Regions from separate parts of the Dorea amylophila genome, predicted to be linked through region 2. Evidence: a T-box and tRNA genes for the amino acid it is inferred to sense, from the RefSeq annotation. Region 2 holds a T-box; the other holds one or more tRNA genes.
The links. The T-box of region 2 lies ahead of proS (proline--tRNA ligase). A T-box ahead of a tRNA ligase gene usually reads a tRNA of that ligase, here a tRNA-Pro.
Positions count from the first base shown of each region.

Region 1: it encodes a tRNA-Pro, which carries the amino acid that the T-box ahead of proS (proline--tRNA ligase) is inferred to sense. The anticodon was not compared.

Region 1 covers NZ_JAOQJW010000024.1:44,959-48,167, forward strand. The annotation lists gene OCV72_RS13940 (MATE family efflux transporter) at 1-881, shown strand, start outside; tRNA gene OCV72_RS13945 (tRNA-Gln) at 975-1,045, shown strand; tRNA gene OCV72_RS13950 (tRNA-Gln) at 1,180-1,250, shown strand; tRNA gene OCV72_RS13955 (tRNA-Pro) at 1,316-1,389, shown strand; gene OCV72_RS13960 (nitroreductase) at 1,513-2,034, opposite strand; gene OCV72_RS13965 (metal-dependent transcriptional regulator) at 2,112-2,492, opposite strand; gene OCV72_RS13970 (FeoA family protein) at 2,746-2,955, shown strand; gene OCV72_RS13975 (FeoA family protein) at 3,013-3,209, shown strand, end outside.
Region 2 covers NZ_JAOQJW010000030.1:30,701-33,909, reverse strand. The annotation lists gene glgD (glucose-1-phosphate adenylyltransferase subunit GlgD) at 1-385, shown strand, start outside; gene spoVG (septation regulator SpoVG) at 426-701, shown strand; gene OCV72_RS15515 (RluA family pseudouridine synthase) at 830-1,528, opposite strand; T-box leader at 1,707-1,917, shown strand; gene proS (proline--tRNA ligase) at 2,025-3,209, shown strand, end outside.

The DNA.
Region 1 (3,209 bases), on a different contig from region 2:
TATCTTATTCATTTGAGACGCTGATCAAGACAGATGGCTATCCAAAGCTTGCGACAATCTATGTGACATCCGGGGCCGTGCTGAACTGTATCCTGGATTATATTCTGGTCATGGTGCTGCATAAAGGCGTCTGGGGTGCGGCATTTGCTACCGGGATTTCGCAGGCAGCAGTGATCCTCTTGTATCTGTGGCATTTTCTGGGACCGAAAGGAACAATAAGATTCTCGAAGTTCCATCTGATGCCATCGGAAATCGGGAGGCAGATCCGTAACGGCATGTCTTCCGGGATAACAGAATTCTCAAGTGGGATTATCATCTTCTTTTTTAACCAGGCAATCCTGAAATATATAGGAGAATATGCATTGGTAAGTTATACGATCATCTCATATGTGAATACGATCGTTGTCATGTCCATGGCAGGCATTGCGCAGGGAACCCAGCCACTGATCAGTTACTACTATGGAAAAAACGAATCGGAAAAAAATAAGAAGCTTCTGAAGTATGGAATGGTGGCAGCTGCGGCAGGTTCCGTGGCGGCTGTGCTCATATGTTATGTTGGAGCAGAAAGTATTGTGGGATTGTTCTTAAAAGAGAGTGAAGCATCTCTGAGTGTATATTCGGTGCGGGTGCTCCGTATCTTTATCCTGTCATTTCTGCTTGCGGGACTCAATGTGGTTCTGGGAGGATATTTTACCTCTGTGGAAAAGGCTGGATTCGCAACGATGATCTCACTTACCAGAAGTCTGATCGCACTGGTGATCAGTCTGGTATTTCTGACAGCTGTGTTTGGAGGAGAAGCTATCTGGTGGGCACCGCTGATCGCGGAGAGCTGCTGTCTGGTGTTATCAGCCGGGTTATATCAGTGGTACAGAAAAAAATAATTTTTTTAAAAATATCTATTGACTTTTCTCTGTAAACGAGTATAATTAATATTCGCTGGACAACTTAAGGACAGCAGAGAAAAGTCTTATTGATGCGGATTGGTGTAATGGCAGCACAGCAGACTCTGACTCTGTTAGTAGAGGTTCGAGTCCTCTATCCGTAGTTATGATGCCGGGTACTTCATTAAGAAGTATCCGGTTTTTTGTTATAGAAAAAAATCAAAAATACCTATTGACTTTTTTGAAAAAATTGGTATAATAATATTTGTTCGCTGAACAATGCAGAACATCACACTGATGCGGATTGGTGTAATGGCAGCACAGCAGACTCTGACTCTGTTAGTAGAGGTTCGAGTCCTCTATCCGTAGTTCCTTGGCAGGGGCGCCGGATACTTTTTAGAAGGTGTCCGGTTACTTTTAAAAATTGTATATATCGGAGTGTGGCTCAGCTTGGTAGAGCGCTACGTTCGGGACGTAGAGGTCGCGTGTTCGAATCACGTCACTCCGATTGAATGATACAGTATCTGATATGGGTACTGTATTTTTTATATAATAGGAAACCGGCATAAAAAAGAGGAATTCCGAAGATTATATTGATCCGGGATTCCTCTTTTTTGTTCTCATTATTAATTTAATCTACATAATACACATAATTCTCTTTGCGAGGCTTCGCTTTAGGAATATCCGCAGCAGGATATCCGAGCACACAATGCCCGATACCTTCATAGTCACCTTCCACGCCCCATTTCTTAAGAAGTACTTTTCCCTCTTCCGATGCGAAGACTTCTTTCGCACGGTGGATCCAGCAGCTTCCGATTCCAAGAGAAGCAGCGGCGTTCATCAGATTCCCCATAACAAGGCTTCCGTCATAGATATATGTCGGTCTGTTCTTATCAGCTAATACAACCAGGACAACCGGTGCTCCGTAGAACGGATCTGTATCAGTTCCCATGACATCCGCATTCATTTTGGAAAGCTGATCACGGGTTGCCTTGTCGGTAACAGCAACAATAATCGGTGATTGCATTCCCATGCCGGTTGCGGCATAAGTGCCTGCTTCAAGAATCAGATCCAGATCTTCTTTCGGGATCATGTCCGGTTTGTAGCCGCGTACACTGCGGCGTTCGATCATGTTTTTAATACTTTCGTTCATAAATCAAGACTCCTTTAGAATACAGTGAAAAAATAAAATCTCATAATATAAAAAGAAAATAAAACGAAACGGATGATTTACACTTCTTTGTTCTCGTATACATGTCTCTTGATCGCTTCGAAACTTTCTTTACTGATCACATGCTCCATCTTACATGCATCGGCAGCAGCAACATCCGCAGGTACGCCGAGATGTATCAGCCAGGATGATAAAAGGGTATGGCGTTCGTAAATCATATTTGCAATCTCCAGACCGGATGGTGTCAAATGGATAAATCCCTGTTCATCTACTTTAATATGTTCCTTTTCGCGAAGATTCTTCATAGCAACACTGACACTGGATTTCTTAAAACCAAGCTCATTGGCAATGTCTACGGAACGCACTACGGGCAGTTTCTGGCTTAAAATCAGAATTGTTTCAAGATAGTTCTCGGCAGATTCATTTAATACATTGCTCATAATAAGTCATTCCTTCCTTTATACGTTAACATTGAGTTTAGTATAACATAGTTAGTTACGACTGGCAAACGGAAGAAAAAACTTATTGAGAAAAAATAATCAATAAAATAAAAAAAAGTGGTTGACAGCTAACAAACGTTAGCATATACTAACTATTACAAGGGATAATGAAAACATTTATCATTATCAAAATCCTTGGGAAATTACATGGAAAGATGTAAAAAATACTACATAAAGAAAATGAGGTGTTATTATGCCGCTTACAATGGCCGGTATCGGTGAAACAAACACAATCTCGCGTATAGGCGGAAATGAAGAGACAAGACGTTTCCTGGCGAATCTTGGATTTGTCGCAGGAACAGAAGTTGTTGTACTGTCGAAGATCGGAGGCAATGTGATCGTAAATGTCAAAGACTCCAGAGTGGCAGTAAATGAGGATATGGCGCGGCACATCATGGTTTAGTACCGGGGTGTCTGCTGTATTATAGATACTAACAATCTAAGGAAAGGAGAAACAGCAATGACTTTAGGTGATGCAAAAGTTGGAAGTACAGTTGTTGTAACGAAGATTGAAGGGGACAGCGCATACAAGCGCCGTATTATGGACATGGGCATTACAAAAGGAAGCGAGCTGTATATCAGAAAGGTAGCTCCACTTGGAGATCCTGTAGAGATTACAGTAAGAGGCTATGAGCTTTCAGTAAGAAAAGACGATGC
Region 2 (3,209 bases):
TGCATATTATCAGACAAATATGGATTTCCTGAAGCCAGAAGTACGGGAGTATTTCTTCCGGACACAGCCGAGCATCTATTCCAAGGTCAGTGATCTGCCGCCGGCAAAGTATAATCCGGGATCTATGGTTAAGAACAGTCTTGTGGCAAGCGGAAGCATTATTAATGGAACAGTCGAGAATTCGATTCTTTTCAAGAAGACATTCGTGGGGAACAACTGTGTCATTAAGAATTCCATTATTTTGAATGATGTCTATCTCGGAGATAATGTATATATTGAGAATTGCATTGTGGAAAGCAGAGATACGATTCGGGCAAATACACGTTATGTTGGTGAAAATGGTGTGAGAGTAGTCGTAGAAAAAAATGAGAGGTATGCACTTTAAGAGAAAATGGTGCAAAGGCTAGAAGAAAGGGGCTAGAAAAATGCAGATTACAGATGTACGCGTGCGTAAAGTAGCAAAGGAGGGCAAGCTGAAAGCTGTCGTTTCCATTACCATGGATGAGGAATTTGTGGTACATGACATTAAGGTGATTGAAGGAGAGAAGGGACTCTTTATTGCAATGCCTAGCAAGAAAGCTGTGGATGGGGAATATAGAGATATTGCACATCCGATCAATTCAAGAACAAGAGAGCGAATTCAGAATTTCATCCTTGAGAAATATGAAGAAGCACTGGCAGAGGATGCAGCAGAAGTATAGATGGTATATGTATCGGCGAAAAAAGGAGCAGGAATTTCCTGCTCCTTTTTTGAATGTTGTGTGTCAGAACAAGCTGTCAGCAGTTTGTTTAAAAATGTCTTATGACAGTTATTTTTTATCGGTAAAAATTACACAGGATCATTTGCTAACTGAAAATGCATAGTCTTATGTGTAATCGGGTGTTTAAAATCTAGTTTATAAGCACACAGCCGGATTGTCTGCCAGCCCGTGGTGTCAGAAAGTTCCTGATTATATTTGGTATCTCCAACAATCGGACAACCGACAGATGCGAGTTGTACACGGATCTGATGATGGCGGCCGGTATCCAGATGGATTTCCAGTTCAGTTCCGTGGAAAGCAGCAGGTGCGGTAAACAGCCAGTCCGTAACAGGAACTGTATCATAATGCAGCCGTGCAATTTTTGATCCGTTTTCCTTCGCAGAACAGATACGGGAAGTGTTTGTTCTGGCATCTTTGACCATATAATTTTCAAGCGTGCCTTCTTTTGTTGAAGGTGTATTGGAAACAAGTGCCCGGTAATATTTCCCGAATCCCTGATTCTGTAATTGTTTATTCAGATCTTTTGCAGCAGCCGGAGTCTTAGCAAAGACAAGGATTCCGGCGACCGGCTGGTCCAGTCTGTGGATGACGGCAAGGTAAGGCTCAGCTGAGCCGGGGTTCCTGGAACCACTGGATTTCGCCAGATGGTTTCTGATTAGGCTGACCATGTCTGGGTAACGGATACTTTTGCTCTGGGTTGCGATGCCGTGTGGCTTGACACAGACTAAAATGTGCGGGTCTTCATATAATATATTTAAAGTAGTCATATACTTCTCCTTTGTTAAAACAAATGTTATACTTATTAAATCATGGAGGGGAAAAAACTGCAAGAAGTTGTGGAGAAAAGAGGAAAACATAATTGAGCGGGAAAGTACTGGCAGAAGCAGGGATAGTATCTTGACAAAACATACCTCATGGATTAAAATAATTGACAATTCAATATTTTTTATGGCGATGAAGGGAATTAGTACATGAGAATCCAGCTGCAGAGAGGATATCATATGGTGTGAGATATCTGCTGTTCATCACATGGAACCGGTCCTGGAGCCACTGCATGAAAGTGCAGCGTGTCAGCCGGCGTTAACGGCCAATGAAGAGAGCTGCGAAAGGGTCGCAGTTAACTAGGGTGGTACCGCCGAGCTTTTCGGTCCCTTTTTCGGGGAGTCGAAAGGCCCGGCGTTTTTTGTGCCAGGTTGCGGAACTCCCGGCAAAAAAATAACGTGGAATAAGGATTTCACCAAAATTGAAAAGGAGAAGAGAAACATGGCAAAGGAAAAATTAGTCAAAAACATTACATCTCGTGACGAAGATTTCGCACAGTGGTACACAGACGTTGTACGTGAAGCAAATCTTTGTGATTATTCAAGCGTAAAAGGATGCATGAACTACTTACCGAACGGTTATGCAATCTGGGAACTGATCCAGGCAGATCTGGACAGACGTTTCAAAGAAACAGGAGTTGAGAATGTATACCTGCCAGTACTGATTCCGGAGTCACTTCTGGAAAAAGAAGCTGATCACGTAGAAGGATTCGCACCGGAAGTTGCATGGGTAACACACGGTGGAATGGAAAGACTGCAGGAAAGATTATGCGTACGCCCTACATCAGAGACACTGTTCTGTGACCTCTGGGCTAAAACAGTAAAATCATACAGAGATCTTCCAAAGGTATGGAACCAGTGGAACTCCGTTCTCCGTTGGGAGAAGACAACAAGACCATTCCTTCGTTCAAGAGAATTCTTATGGCAGGAAGGTCACACACTTCATGCAACATATGAAGAAGCAGAAGAAAGAACAATCCAGATGTGGGAAGTTTATAAGGATTGCTATAAAGAGACAATGGCTATCCCATTCGTAGCAGGAAGAAAGGCAGAACACGAGAAATTCGCCGGAGCAGAAGACACATACACGATCGAAGCACTGATGCATGACGGAAAAGCACTTCAGTCTGCGACAAGCCATTTCTTCGGAAACGGATTCCCGGATGCATTCGGAATCAAATATGTAGATAAGAACAACGAACTGCACAGTGCGTATGAGACATCATGGGGATGGTCAACAAGAAGTATCGGAGCCCTGATCATGGTTCACGGTGACGATGACGGACTGGTACTGCCACCACACGTAGCACCGGTTGAATGTAGAATCATCCCAATCGCCCAGCACAAAGAAGGTGTACTTGACAGATCTTATGCACTGCTTGACGAACTGAAAAAAGCAGGATACAGAGTGAAGATCGATGACTCTGATAAGAGTACAGGATGGAAATTCTCTGAGCAGGAGATCCTTGGTATCCCAACACGTATCGAGATCGGACCAAAGGATATCGAGAAGAACCAGGTTGTTGTTGTACGTCGTGACAACCGTGAGAAGATCGTTGTATCTCTCGATGAGATCGCAGTAAAACTGCGCGAGATCTTAGAGCAGGAGCAGCAGGATATGTACAAC